2 regions of the Cupriavidus sp. KK10 genome follow, and region 1 is predicted to be linked to the other one. Evidence: predicted binding sites of a transcription regulator. Region 1 holds the regulator's gene; the other holds the start of a gene.
The links. Region 1 encodes sigma-54, which starts transcription at its own class of promoters, with help from an activator protein. Its sites were predicted from a motif close to TGGCANGNAANCTGCTTT; they were not measured.
Positions count from the first base shown of each region.

Region 2: KB879_RS05895 (circularly permuted type 2 ATP-grasp protein) is a predicted target of sigma-54. The motif match lies at 1,732-1,749, and genes of this name have one in related genera.

Region 1 covers NZ_CP073677.1:441,927-449,523, reverse strand. The annotation lists gene KB879_RS02330 (monovalent cation:proton antiporter-2 (CPA2) family protein) at 1-480, opposite strand, end outside; gene KB879_RS02325 (SIS domain-containing protein) at 622-1,605, shown strand; gene lptC (LPS export ABC transporter periplasmic protein LptC) at 1,649-2,278, shown strand; gene lptA (lipopolysaccharide transport periplasmic protein LptA) at 2,347-2,997, shown strand; gene lptB (LPS export ABC transporter ATP-binding protein) at 3,055-3,855, shown strand; gene KB879_RS02305 (RNA polymerase factor sigma-54) at 3,991-5,472, shown strand; gene hpf (ribosome hibernation-promoting factor, HPF/YfiA family) at 5,521-5,871, shown strand; gene ptsN (PTS IIA-like nitrogen regulatory protein PtsN) at 6,327-6,782, shown strand; gene hprK (HPr(Ser) kinase/phosphatase) at 6,863-7,597, shown strand, end outside.
Region 2 covers NZ_CP073677.1:1,200,634-1,208,230, forward strand. The annotation lists gene edd (phosphogluconate dehydratase) at 1-992, shown strand, start outside; gene KB879_RS05890 (gluconokinase) at 1,142-1,648, shown strand; gene KB879_RS05895 (circularly permuted type 2 ATP-grasp protein) at 1,974-3,449, shown strand; gene KB879_RS05900 (alpha-E domain-containing protein) at 3,517-4,470, shown strand; gene KB879_RS05905 (transglutaminase family protein) at 4,515-5,354, shown strand; gene KB879_RS05910 (peptidase) at 5,470-6,291, shown strand; gene KB879_RS05915 (alpha/beta fold hydrolase) at 6,314-7,120, shown strand; gene KB879_RS05920 (CTP synthase) at 7,262-7,597, shown strand, end outside.

The DNA of each region.
Region 1 (7,597 bases):
CAGATCCTGGAACAGCAGGATGCTGATGATATTGCGGCCGTGCTCGCTTTCCAGCTCCATGCGCTCGGACAGCATCTTGGAGACGATCGCGGTGGAAGACATCGCCAGCGCCCCGCCCAGCGCCACCGACGCCTGCCAGGACAGCGGGAACAGCCAGTTGAAAGCCCAGCTGGCCGGCACCACCGCCAGCATCGACAGCACCACCTGCGAGCCGCCCAGGCCGAACACCAGCCGCTTCATCGAGCGCAGCTTGGTCAGGTTGAACTCCAGCCCGATCGAGAACATCAGGAAGACCACGCCGAATTCGGCCAGGTACTTGGTCTGCGCGGTGTCGCTGGCCAGCCCCAGCGCATGCGGGCCGATCAGGATGCCAACGGCCAGGTAGCCCAGCATCGGCGGCAGCTGCAGCATGCGGAATGCGACCACGCCGAAGACGGCGGCGGCCAGCAGCACCAGGGTCAGTTCCAGCGGAGAATGCATCAGGCGGTCTGGGTGACCGGCCAGGCGCGCGTCCGACCCGGCACGGGCACCCTGCCGGCAAAATACGGCGAGCACGGCAAGCACGACGTGCGCCATGGGTCGGGCCAGGCGCCATCGCATTCGTTGGTATACTTCGTCGCCATGATAGCCAATTTCGATGCGGATCGAGCACTCAGACTCGCCCGCGACACTCTCCAGACCGAAGCCGATGCGGTTTCCGCACTTTCCGGACGCCTGAACGGCGACTTTGCCCGTGCCGTGCTGCTGATCCTGCAATGCACCGGGCGCGTGGTCGTCTCGGGCATTGGCAAGTCCGGCCATATCGGACGCAAGGTCGCGGCCACGCTGGCCTCTACCGGCACGCCGGCGTTCTTTGTGCACCCGGCCGAAGCCAGCCACGGCGACCTGGGCATGGTCACGCGCGACGACGTGCTGATCGCCTTCTCCAATTCTGGCGAGACCGGCGAGCTGCTGTCGATCATCCCGATCGTCAAGCGCATCGGCGCGCGGCTGATCTCGGTCACCGGCAACCCCGACTCCAACCTGGCCAAGCTGGCCGACGTCCACCTGGACGCGGCGGTCGAGAAAGAAGCCTGCCCGCTGAACCTGGCGCCGACGGCCAGCACCACCGCGGCGCTGGCGCTCGGCGATGCACTGGCAGTGGCGGTGCTGGACGCGCGCGGCTTTGGCGAGGAAGACTTCGCCCGCTCGCACCCCGGCGGCGCGCTCGGGCGCAAGCTTCTGACCCATGTGCGCGACGTGATGCGCACCGGCAACGCCGTGCCCGAGGTGCGTGAGAACACGCCGCTGGCCCAGGCGCTGATGGAAATCACCCGCAAGGGCATGGCCATGACCGCCGTGGTGGATCCGGACGGACACGCCATCGGCGTCTTCACCGACGGCGACCTGCGCCGCCTGCTGGAAACCCCGCGCGACTGGAAGACCGTGCCCATCGGCGAGGTCATGCACCGCAACCCGCACGTGGTCAACGAGAACCAGCTCGCCGTCGAGGCGGTGCAGGTGATGGAAGCCAACCGCATCAACCAGCTGCTGGTGGTGGACGACGACGGCCGCCTGACCGGCGCGCTGCATATCCACGACCTGACCCGCGCCAAGGTCATCTGAGCGGGCGCGGGCCCGGCACAACCGGCACAACGCCAAGGACACCATGCAGGCACTCCTCGCCTCCCTCAGCGGCATCGTCATGCGGCTGCTGCCGCTGCTGCTGATGGCCTTCGTGGCGGGCAGCACGTTCTGGCTGGTCCAGATCAACTCCCCCAAGGAAGACCTGGCCGCGCAAAGCACCAAGAAGCATGAGCCTGATTACTTCATGGACCGCTTCTCGGCCACCGAGCTGGCGCCGGACGGCAGCACCAAGATCCGCTTCACCGGCGAGCGCATGGTCCATTTCGAGGACGACCAGACCTACGAAGTGACCCGGCCCGCCATGCGCGCGTACGAGCCGGACCGCCCGCCGGTCACCGCCCGCGCCGATATGGGCCGCATGAACGCCGAGGGCTCGGTGATCGACCTGTACGGCAACGGCTTCGTCATGCGCCAGCAGGGCGTGGACGTGTCCAAGGACCCGCAGCTGACCGCCGCATCCAGTTATTTCCAGCTGCTGATCAATGACGACATCGTCAAGACCGACAAGCCAGTCAAGCTGACGCGCGGCCCGTCGGTGATGACCGCCAACGGCCTGATCTTCAACAACGTCACGCGCGAAGTACAATTGCTCGGCAATGTACGCGGCACCATCATCACCGGGCCGTCCCCAGGCCGCGCGCCGGGGTCCTGAGCCCCGGCCCGGGGGCCGCACCAACCCGCACCAACATACCCAGACGCCCTCAAGCAACCCCTGCCAACATGACTGCTTCCCTGACGACATCGTCCCGTCGACGCACCGCCCCGGCTCTGCTCGCCCTGGCCATGGCCTTCGGCCTGCTGGCCCAGCCCGCCCTGGCCGAGCGAGCGGACCGCGACAAGCCGATGGTGCTGGAGGCGGACAACGCCAGCTACGACGACGTCAAGCAGATCTATACGCTGACCGGCAACGTGGTGCTAACCAAGGGCACCATGATCCTGAAGTCCGACGCCGCCGAACTGCGCACCGACCCCGAGGGCTACCAGTTCGCGGTAGCCACCGCCAAGCCGGGCAAGCAGGCCTACATCCGCCAGAAGCGCGAAGGCGTCGACGAATACATCGACGGCTGGGGCGACCGCATCGAGTACGACGGCAAGCAGGAGTACTCCAAGCTGATCGGCAATGCCCGCATGGCGCGCCTGCAGGGCGCCAAGCAGGTCGATGAGATCCGCGGCGCGGTGCTGACCTATGACAGCCGCAAGGAGTTCTACACGGCCGCCGGCGGCGGCAGTGGCGACGCCGCGGCCGCCAATCCGTCCGGTCGCGTGCGCGCGGTGTTGTCGCCGCGCCAGGACCAGAAGGCCGGCGCCACGGGCAATGGCGGCTCGCCGCTGGACCTGAAGACGGCGCCCGCGCCTGCCAACAAACCCTGACGCCTGGCGCCGGCTTGCCTGCCCGCGCCAGAAACGCCTGAACGCCAGACCGTGCCAATGACCGATACCGCAACCATCGCCGACAAGCCTTCCGTCGAAGCCTCCACCGTCCTTCCCGGCGGCAGCACGCTGGTCGTGCGCCACCTGAAGAAGCGCTATGGCTCGCGCACGGTGGTCAAGGACGTCTCGCTCGACGTGAAGAGCGGCGAGGTGGTCGGCCTGCTCGGGCCTAACGGCGCGGGCAAGACCACCTCGTTCTACATGATCGTGGGCCTGGTGGCGCTGGACGAAGGCGATATCGTGCTCGACGGCGACCACATCAGCGGCCTGCCGATCCACGAGCGCGCGCGCATGGGGCTGTCGTACCTGCCGCAGGAAGCCTCGGTGTTCCGCAAGCTCAACGTCGAAGAGAACATCCGCGCGGTGCTGGAGCTTCAGGTGAGCAACGGCAAGCCGCTGCCCAAGACCGAGATCGAGCGCCGCCTGGATTCGCTGCTCGACGACCTGCAGATCGCGCACCTGCGCAACAACCCGGCGCTGTCGCTATCGGGCGGCGAGCGCCGCCGTGTCGAAATCGCGCGCGCGCTGGCGTCGTCGCCGCGCTTCATCCTGCTGGACGAACCCTTCGCCGGCGTGGACCCGATCGCCGTGGGCGAGATCCAACGCATCGTCAGTTTCCTCAAGGCACGCAATATCGGCGTGCTGATCACCGACCACAACGTGCGCGAGACGCTCGGCATCTGCGACCACGCCTACATCATCAGCGAAGGCACGGTGCTGGCCGCGGGCCAGCCCGAGGAAATCATCGCCAATGACGCAGTGCGGCGCGTCTACCTGGGCGAGAACTTCCGCATGTGACTTAACGGCCTGCCCGCGAGCGGCAGGCCTCTTCGCGGGCGCGCGTGGGCCCTCCCACAGCCAGCGGCGATCGGACCGCATAAGCGATAGCAATTTCCGTTCCAACAACGGAAAGATGCGCATAGAATAGCTCGCATGAAACCGTCGCTACAGCTCCGTCTTTCCCAGCATCTGGCCCTGACCCCGCAACTGCAGCAGTCGATCCGGCTGCTGCAGCTCTCCACGCTGGAACTGCAGCAAGAGGTCGAACAGGCGCTGACGGAAAACCCGCTGCTCGAGCGCGAGAACGACTGGATCGAAAGCCCGCTGCGCGTGGCGGCCGACGGCTCGGTCAACCTGCAGAGCGCACCGGCGCCCGCCCCGGCTGAGCCCCAGGGCAATGGCGAGGCTCGCGCCGACGGCGCGGGTGACGACGACAGCTATGGCGACAGCGGCAACGGCGACGACTACGGCAGCGGCGACTGGAGCCTGGACGACTTTGCCCGCCGCCCCCAGGGCGACGAGGATGAAAAAACGCCGATGCAGCTGCGCGAGGCCGAGCCCACGCTGCGCGAGTACCTGATGGAGCAGCTCACGCCGCTGAAGATCTCGGCGCGCGACAAAGGCCTGGCCATCTTCCTGATCGAATCGCTCGACGACGATGGCTACCTGAGCGCATCGCTTGAGGAGATCTGCACGGAGTTGCCGGAAGAACTCGAGTTCGAGATCGACGAAGTCCACGCCATCCTCACGCTGCTGCAGAGTTTCGACCCGCCCGGCGTGGGTGCGCGCAACGCCGCCGAGTGCCTGGCCCTGCAGTTGCGACGCCTGACGCACCCGCAACGCGAACTGGCGCTGAACATCGTTAGCAATCACCTGGAGTTGCTCGCAGTACGCGACTACACGCGGCTGAAGAAGGCGCTGCAGGTAGATGAAGTGGCACTGAAGTCCGCACACGAACTGATCCGCTCGCTGGCGCCCTACCCCGGCCATGCGTACAGCCGCCCGGAAGCGGACTTTGTGGTGCCGGACGTGTTCGTGCGCAAGGGTGGCGGCGGCTGGATCGCGCAGCTCAATCCGGATGTGATGCCGAGGCTGCGCATCAACGATATGTATGCCCAAATCCTGCGTGGCGCGAAGGGTGAGTCCGGCACGGCCGGACTGCAGCAAAAGCTGCAAGAGGCGCGCTGGCTGATCAAGAACATCCAGCAAAGGTTCGACACAATCCTGCGTGTCTCGCAGGCCATTGTCGAGCGTCAAAAGAACTTTTTCAGTCACGGCGAAATCGCCATGCGCCCCTTGGTTTTGCGGGAGATTGCCGATACACTGGGTTTACACGAGTCAACCATCTCCCGGGTGACGACCAATAAATTCATGGCAACGCCGATGGGTACTTTCGAACTGAAGTACTTCTTCGGCAGCCACGTGTCCACCGAAACCGGTGGCGCGGCTTCATCAACGGCCATCCGCGCCTTGATCAAGCAACTGATAGGAGCCGAAGACCCGAGGAATCCCCTTTCCGACAGTCGCATTGCCGAACTGCTGGGTGAGCAAGGCTTTGTTGTTGCGCGCCGCACTGTTGCCAAGTATCGCGAAGCCCTGAAGATCCCCGCAGTCAATCTCCGCAAGTCTTTGTAGCCGAGCCCACCGCCTGCCTGGTGAGGCTCTTTCAGAAGGAGAAGCGCTATGAACTTCAAGATCAGTGGACACCACCTGGACATCACGCCCCCTCTGCGTGAGTACGTGGAAACGAAGCTGGAGCGAATCGTCAGGCATTTCGATCAGGTCATTGGCGTTAGCGTGCTGCTCTCTGTCGACAACCACAAGGAAAAGGACCGGCGTCAGTACGCGGAAATTAATCTACATCTCAAGGGCAAGGACATCTTTGTCGAGGCGCATCACGAAGACCTATATGCAGCGATCGACGCACTCGTCGACAAGCTGGACCGTCAGGTGATCCGCTACAAGGATCGCGTGCAAGGCCACGACCGCGAAGCGGTCAAGTACCAGATGGCCGCAGCGCAAATGCAGCAATGACCGTGCCCGGCAGCCCCGCAGCGGGCTGCTGAATCAGGATTGAACAGGCAAGCCGCGCCACGAAGCGCGGCTTTTTTGCGCCCTTGCGTTCCGGGTTGCCGCCGGCATGCCGCGCCCGCACTGGCGGTGCGGCCCGGCTGTGGCGCCGGAGCCAACGCTTTTCACCCGAATGGGCAAGAGTGTTCGCAAGCGCAGCGCCAAGGTGTATGCTGCGCCATACAAAGAGAGGGAATCCTGGCCGCGCCCCGCATCGGTGCGCCGGCTCCCGGCCCGGAGGCACGATTGCATCACCATGTATCGTTCTGCACCGGCTTGCCCCGCTGCGCTGCACAATACGGGGGTAGTCGCTGCTCTATAATGGGCCGGACGCCTCCGGCCAGGCCAACGGCAGCCCGGAGCCAGCCCACTGCCCCGCGGAACGATCTGCCCGCTAACTGAAATCCTGCGCATCGCCCATGAATCGTTTGGCCAAATTGCTGCCACCCGGCAACATCACCCTGGACGTCAGCGTCACCAGCAAGAAGCGTGTGTTCGAGCAGGCCGGGCTCCTCTTCGAGAACAACCATGGTGTGGCGCGCGCCATCGTGACGGACAACCTGTTCGCGCGCGAGTCGCTGGGATCCACCGGCCTGGGCGCCGGCGTGGCGATCCCGCACGGCCGCATCAAGGGCCTGAAGCAGCCGCTGGCCGCCTTCATGCGCCTGGCCGAGCCGATTCCGTTCGAATCGCCGGATGGCAAGCCGGTATCGCTGCTGATCTTCCTGCTGGTGCCCGAACAGGCTACGCAGCAGCACCTGGAAATCCTGTCAGAAATCGCGCAACTGCTTTCCGACCGCGACATGCGCGAAGGACTGGCCACGCTGCCGACGCCCGATGCCGTCCATCAGTTGCTGATCGCATGGCATCCCTGATCCCCTGATCCCCCAGGCGGGCCGGCACCAGACCGGGCAGGCGCCAGGCGCTTCGCAAACCGCCCCACCAGTCATACCGCATGGAACTCACCGGCGTCACCTCCCAGTCCATCTTCGACGACAACGCAGCCGACATCAAACTCTCGTGGGTGGCCGGCCTGGAAGGCGCGGACCGCGCCTTCGACGTGGAGTTCGCCCGCGAAGCCACCTCCGCCGCCGACCTGGTGGGCCACCTGAACCTGATCCACCCCAACCGCATCCAGGTGCTCGGCAAGCCCGAAATCACTTATTACCAGCGGCTGGACGATGAGACCCGCAAGCGCCAAATGGGCGAGCTGATCCTGTTGGAGCCGCCCTTCCTGGTGATCGCCGACGGCATGGAGCCGCCGCCCGACCTGGAACTGCGCTGCACGCGCTCGTCCACGCCGCTGTTCACCACGCCGGTGTCGTCGGCCGCGGTGATCGACCACTTGCGCCTGTACCTGTCGCGCATCTCCGCGCCGCGCGTGACCATGCACGGGGTCTTCCTCGACATCCTGGGCATGGGCGTGCTGATCATGGGCGAATCGGGCCTGGGCAAGAGCGAACTGGGCCTGGAACTGATCTCGCGCGGCCACGGGCTGGTGGCCGACGATGCCGTGGACTTCGTGCGCCTGGGGCCGGATTTTATCGAAGGCCGCTGCCCGCCGCTGCTGCAGAACCTGCTTGAAGTGCGCGGCCTGGGCCTGCTCGACATCAAGACCATCTTCGGTGAGACCGCGGTGCGGCGGAAGATGAAGATCAAACTGGTGGTGCAGTTGGTGCGCCGCAACGAC
Region 2 (7,597 bases), 760 kb from region 1:
GCGGCTCCACCAACCACACCATCCACCTGGTGGCGATGGCGCGCGCCGCGGGCATCGTCATCGACTGGAATGATTTCGACCTGCTGTCACGCATCACGCCGCTGCTGGCGCGCGTCTACCCGAATGGCTCGGCCGATGTGAACCACTTCCATGCCGCGGGCGGCGCCGGCTTCGTCATCCGCGAACTGCTGCAGGCCGGTCTGCTGCACGAGGACGTGCAGACCGTGGCCGGCCCCGGGCTGGCCCGCTATGCGCAGGAGCCGGTGATGACCGACGGCGTGCTGCGCTGGCGCGACGGCGCGGCGCACAGCGGCGACGCGCAGGTGCTGGCGACGGTCGCGGAGCCTTTCTCGGCCGAGGGCGGGTTGCGGCTGATGCAGGGCAACCTGGGCCGCGGCGTGATCAAGGTCTCGGCGGTGGCGCCGGAGCACCGCGTGGTCGAAGCCCCGGTGCGGGTGTTCGATGCGCAGGAGGCGCTGCAGGCGGCCTTCGATGCGGGCGAGCTGACCGGCGACCTGGTCGCGGTGGTGCGTTTCCAGGGGCCGAACGCCAACGGCATGCCCGAGCTGCACCGCCTGACTCCGGTGCTGGGCGCGCTGCAGGACGCCGGCCACAAGGTGGCGCTGGTGACCGACGGCCGCATGTCCGGCGCGTCGGGGAAGGTGCCGGCGGTGATCCACGTCGGCCCCGAGGCGCTGGCCGGCGGCGCGCTGGCGCGCGTGCGCGATGGCGACCGCATCCGTGTCGATGCCGTTGCCGGCACGCTGCAGTGGCTGGGCGACGAAGGCGAATTCGCGGCGCGCGAACTGGCCGCGGCGCCGGACGACGATTTCGCGCAATTCAGCCTGGGGCGCGGCCTGTTCGGCCTGTTCCGGCGCCACGCGCGCATCGCGGAAGAGGGCGGCAGCGCACTTGACCTGTCTGAGGCGGATGCCGAGGCCGGCGCAGGCCGGCGCCAACGTACCGCAGCGGCGCAATCCGTCGCACAATAGCCAGGCCTGAGGCCGATTTTCCCCTGAAGTTTCCTGCGGGGCGGCAGCGCCCCCGGGCGTCCTTGCGCCGCCGCAAGGACGCCCAGCTGGACCGACAAGGACAGACAAGGATGGCGACACCATCCGATACCAAGACCGACGGAGCAGACATGATCTATATCCTGATGGGCGTTTCCGGCAGCGGCAAGACCACGGTCGGCCAGTTGCTGGCGCAGCGCCTGGGCTGCGGCTTCCATGACGCCGATGCATTCCACAGCGACGCCAACAAGGCCAAGATGCACGCGGGCATCCCGCTGACCGACGAAGACCGCTGGCCGTGGCTGGCGGCCATGCGTGCCGCCATCGACGCGGCCCGGGCCGAAGGCCGCACCCATGTGTTCACCTGCTCGGCATTGCGCCAGGCCTACCGCGACCGGCTGACTCCGCCCGACGGCGGCGTGACCTTCGTCTTCATGAAGGGCGACGCATCGCTGATCGGCACGCGCCTGTCCGCGCGCACGGAACACTTCTTCAACCCCGACCTGCTGCAAAGCCAGTTCGATACGCTGGAAGAGCCCAGCGACGCGCTGGTGCTCGACATCCGCCAGTCCCCCGAGGCGCTGGTCGCCACCATCCTGCAGGCCACGGTGTCGCAGGGCGCCGGCGCGGCGCGCTGACCGCGCCGGCCGTTCCGGTCGGCTCGTTCCCGCGCAGCCCGCAAGCGGCCGCCAGCCTGGCTGGCGCCCGTTTTTGCGTGCGCTGGCAGACATCTTGCTAGTTCACTTTCCGTGCCGGCCGGCACCCGCCAGCTTGCGGGATTCGCCGGTACGGGTATGCTGAAAGGGCCAGTGACTCGACAGTATCGCCGTGGGCGCCCCGAACGGGCAGGCGCGGCGGGCTGGGGACAGGAAAGCCAGGGCAAAACCAGGGCAGCCGGTAGCGACCACGAAGTCGCAATGAAGCGGTAGCACCGGAAGCCCGCGACATGGAGGAACGGCCATCATGGCGGGGCGGTATTTCGACGAGATGCTGGACTGGCGCACGGACGGGGCGCAATTAGTCATCCAGGCGGGGCAGGCATTGCCTGAAGGCGCGGTGCGCCCGCATTACCGGCATTTCGCTGACTGGCTGGCGCGGCAGTCTGAAAGCACGATGGGCAACAAGCGCGCCGAGGCCGACCTGATCTTCCGGCGCGTGGGCATTACCTTTGCCGTCTACGGCGACAAGGATGAGGCCAACAGCGGCACTGAACGCACCATTCCGTTCGACGTGATCCCGCGCATCTTCCCGGCCAGCGAATGGGCGCTGCTGGAAAAGGGCCTGCGCCAGCGCGTGGCCGCGCTCAACCGCTTTGTCCACGATATCTACCACGGCCAGGACATCATCCGCGCCGGCGTGATCCCACCCGACCAGATCTACAACAACGCCCAGTACCGGCCCGAGATGCTCGGCGTCAACGTGCCGCACGACATCTATGCGCACGTGGCCGGCATCGATGTGGTGCGCGCCGGCGAGGGCGAGTTCTACGTGCTGGAAGACAACCTGCGCGTGCCCTCGGGCGTGTCGTACATGCTGGAAAACCGCAAGATGATGATGCGGTTGTTCCCGGATCTGTTCGCGCGCAACCGCGTGGCGCCGGTGGCCCACTATCCTGACCTGTTGCTCGACATGCTGCGCGGGGTGTCGCCGCAGGCCATTGCCGATCCTACCGTGGTGGTGCTGACACCGGGCATGTACAACTCGGCGTACTTCGAGCATGCCTTCCTGGCGCAGCAGATGGGCGTGGAGCTGGTCGAAGGCAGCGATCTCTTCGTCGAGGACGACCACCTGTTCATGCGCACCACGCAGGGCCCGCAGCGCATCGACGTGATCTACCGCCGCGTCGACGACGACTTCCTCGACCCGCTGGTGTTCCGCCACGATTCCTCGCTGGGCGCGGCCGGCCTGCTGTCGGTCTACCGCGCCGGCAACGTGACCATCTGCAATGCCATTGGCACGGGCGTGGCCGACGACAAGTCGATCTATCCGTACGTGCCCGACATGATCCGCTTCTACCTGGGCGAAGAGGCGATCCTCAGCAACGTGCCGACCTATATGTGCCGACGCCCGGACGACCTGCAGTACGTGCTGGACCATATGGAAGAACTGGTGGTCAAGGAGACCCACGGCGCCGGCGGCTACGGCATGCTGGTCGGCCCGGCCGCGACGCGGGCCGAGATCGATGCCTTCCGCGAAGTGGTGAGGGCGCGCCCGGAGCAGTACATCGCGCAGCCGACGCTGGCGCTGTCGACCTGCCCGACCTATGTGGAGTCGGGCATCGCGCCGCGCCATATCGACCTGCGCCCGTTCGTGCTGTCGGGCAAGGAGGTGCGCATGGTGCCCGGCGGCCTGACCCGCGTGGCGCTGCGCGAAGGCTCGCTGGTGGTGAATTCCTCGCAAGGGGGCGGCACCAAGGACACCTGGGTGCTGGAACGATGAACGCGAACCACGTGATGACCGCCGCAATGACCGCCATGGCGACCGCCGCCATGCCAGGAGAGCCCGCATGCTGAGCCGCACCGCCGACCACCTGTTCTGGATGGCCCGCTACACCGAGCGCGCGGAGAACACCGCGCGCATGCTCGACGTCAACTACCAGACCTCGCTCCTGCCGCAATCGGCCGAGGTGGCCGAGCAGGGCTGGTGGGCCATGCTCGATATCTCCGAGCTGACCGACGTCTTCGACCACAAGTACGGGCTGCTGTCGCGCGACGATGTGATCGACTTCATGGTGCGCGACATGACCAACGCCTCGTCCATCATGAGCTGCCTGCGCGCGGCGCGCGAGAACGCGCGCGCGGTGCGCGGGTCGCTGACCACCGAGGTCTGGGAGACCGTCAACACCACCTGGCTGGAGGTGCAGCGCCTGATCGCCGACGGCGTGCTGAAGGAAGACCCGTCGCGCTTCTTCGAATGGGTCAAGTTCCGCTCGCACCTGGCGCGCGGGGTGCAGTTCGGCACCATGCTCAAGGACGATGCCTTCCACTTCATGCGGCTGGGCACGTTCCTGGAGCGCGCCGACAACACCGCGCGGATCCTCGACGTCAAGTTCCAGGCATCGGGCAGCGACGAGAGCGATGCCAACCGCGACCAGAACGATTTCTATCACTGGGCCGCGGTGCTGCGCTCGGTATCGGGCTTCGAGGTCTACCGCAAGGTCTATCGCGCGGTCATTACGCCGCAGCGCGTGGCCGAGCTGCTGATCCTGCGGCCCGACATGCCGCGCTCGCTGGTGTCGAGCATGGACGAGGTGGTGGCCATCCTGCACACGGTGCGCAACCAGCAATCGGCGGAAACCGAGCGCCAGGCTGGTAAACTCCACGCCGACCTGAAGTACGCGCGCATCGACGACATTTTCGCTGTCGGCCTGCACGCGTACCTGACCAGCTTCCTGGAGCGCATCGGCGATCTCGGCAATGGCATCAGCCGGGACTTCCTCGTGCCGCTGCTGGCTGCCTGAGATGGGCCGCCGGCAGCCTCCATGTGCCGCCGCGCCCTGATACCGTGAAATACAAGATCCACCACCATACTGTTTACCGCTACGCCGAGCCGGTGCGCCGCAGCGTGCACGAAGTGCGGCTCGAGCCGCGTTCGGGCCCGCTGCAGACCGTGCACCGATGGCAACTGGTCGCGCCTGGCAATCCGTCAGCGGCGCATGACGGCTTCGGCAACATCGTGCACAACTTCACGGTGGCCGGACCGACCAGCACCATTTCGATCGAAGCCAGCGGGGAGGTGGAAGTGCTGCAGCCGCATGGCGACCTCGACCGGGACGGCCACCATGCGTTCTGCGACGCACCGCCCCCCGGCGAAGCGCGGGTGTCGCCGCTGTACTTCCTCGGCAGCACGCCACTGACCTCGGCTCCGCCGGAGATGCAGGCGTTTGCCGCACCGTTCCTGGCGGCCGGGCACGAGATTCCGGCGCTGCTGGCGCTGGCCCAGGGGATTGCGGAGCGGGTGCGCTACAAGCCCAACACCACTGACGTCGGCACCTCGGCGGCCGAGGCCTTCAGCCTGGGCAGCGGCGTGTGCCAGGACCAGGCGCAGGTGATGGTGGCGGCGTGCCGGGCGCTGGGTATCCCGGCACGCTATGTGAGCGGATACTTTTACGATCCGGCCGCGATCGAGATGGCCAGCCATGCCTGGGCCGACGTATGCCTGGACCCGGCGCGCGAGGTGTGGTGCAGCGTCGATATCACCCACGGCTGCCTGACCGACGAGCGTCATATACGCCTCGCGGTGGGGCGCGATTACGCGTCGGCTGCGCCGGTAAGGGGCATCCTGGAAGGGGGTTCCGGCGAGACGCTTGAAGTCGATGTGGGCATAACGCCGCTTTTTCCCTGATTAGGTGCCTGATTCCAGACAGGGCGCGGTGCCGCGGCACCGGCGCTAGAATCCGGGGTATGCAGGCCATCGGCTGGCCACTTCCGGCCGCCGCGAAGCACACCAAAACAAGACCATGACTTACTGTGTAGCCATGCGGCTGGATGCCGGCCTGGTATTCCTGTCCGATTCCCGCACCAATGCGGGGGTAGATGCCATCTCCACGTCGCGCAAGATGACGGTGTTCGAAGAACCCGGCGACCGCGTGATGGTGCTGATGACCGCCGGCAACCTGGCGATCAGCCAGTCGGTGCGCCAGATCCTGGCCGAGAACCATGACGAGAAGCGCTCGCTGTGGACCGCGCGCGACATGTTCGAGGCCGCTTCCATCGTCGGCGAGGCGGTGCGCCAGGTGCACAAGCGCGATGCGCATGCGCTGCGCGATGCCGGCATCGAATTCAATGTCAGCCTGATCTTCGGCGGCCAGGTGCGCGGCGAGCGGGTGCGCCTGTTCAACATCTACGCGGCGGGCAATTTTGTCGAGGCCACGCCCGAGAACTGCTATTTCCAGATCGGCGAGGCCAAGTACGGCAAGCCCATCGTTGACCGCGTGGTGCACCCGTCGCTGCCGCTGGCCGAGGGGGCCAAATGCGCGCTGATCTCGATGGATTCGACGCTCAAGTCGAACATCTCGGTCGGCCTGCCGCTGGACCTGCTGGTCTATGAGGCCGATACGCTGTGCGTGACGCGCTTCGTCAACATCGACGAGCGCAACGCCTACTTCCGCATGATCCGCGATACTTGGGGGCAGCGCCTGCGCCAGGTCTTCGGCGAGATCCACAACCCGGAGTGGGATCCGGCCGCGCCCGCCGAATTCTCGCTGGCGCGTCCCGGCGAGGCCGACCGCTGGGGCCAGCCGGTGCGCGCCAAGCGCAATCCGTCGCGTACCCAGGACTGAGGGCCGGGCGAGGAAGCAAGCGATGCGCGAGATCATTCATTTTTCCCATGCCAACGGCTTTCCGGTGACCACCTACCGCAAGCTGTTCGGCGAACTGGACGGCGACTTCGAATTCCGCGCCGTGGACCGCTACGGGCACAAGCCCGAATTCCCGGTGACGCGCGGCTGGCCGCACCTAGTGGAGGAGCTGCTCGGCGAGATCGACCGCCAGTACCGCGAGCCGGTGTGGCTGGTGGGCCATTCGCTGGGCGGCTTCCTGTCGCTGATGGCGGCGCTGCGGCGCCCGGCGCGCGTGCGCGGCGTGGTGATGCTGGATTCGCCGATCATTGCCGGCTGGCGTGCTTCGCTGCTGAAGACCGCCCAGATGTTCGGCATGGACGAAAAGCCCGGCCCGGCGGCGGTGACCAAAAACCGGCGCACCCACTGGCCGGATGCCGAGGCGGTCTGGGAACACTTCCGCGCCAAGCCCAACTTCGCGGTATGGGACCAGGAAGTGCTGCGCGACTACGCCATCCACGGCACCGAGCCGACCGGCAAGGACAACGAGCGGCGGCTGCGCTTTGACCGCGAGGTCGAATACTGGATCTACCGCACGCTGCCGACCAGCCTGGGGCGCAAGGTGGCGCGCGGCGCGCCGGTGCCGGTCGGCTTTGTCGCCGGCACCCGTTCCCGCGAGGTGCGCCAGTGCGGGCTGGGTGCCACCCGCAAGCTGGTCGGTCCGAACCTGCGCTTTATCGAAGGCGGCCATCTGTACCCGATGGAGCGGCCGCAGGAGACAGCGCAGCTGGTGCGCGACCTGATCGGCGCGATGCGCCGCGAGGGGCGCTGAGGCGGGTGTTGCGGCGCATGCGCCGCAACACACCGGAAAACCCTGTTGCAGCCCCGCCGAGGAGGGGTGCTGTCACAATTTCCGGGTCGGCGGGAATCGGGCTCTCATGTATAATCCCGATTTCCCCGGCAAGCTCGGTTTATGACCAAATTCGTCTTCGTCACCGGTGGCGTCGTCTCTTCTCTCGGCAAGGGCATCGCTGCTGCCTCGCTCGCGGCCATTCTTGAGTCGCGCGGCCTCAAAGTCACCCTCCTCAAGCTAGATCCCTACATCAACGTCGATCCCGGCACGATGAGCCCTTTCCAGCATGGCGAGGTGTTTGTCACGGAAGACGGTGCTGAAACCGACCTCGATCTCGGCCACTACGAGCGTTTCGTCTCGGCCAAGATGCGCAAGTCGAACAACTTCACCACGGGCCAGATCTACGAATCGGTGATCCGCAAGGAGCGCCGCGGCGAATACCTGGGCAAGACCGTG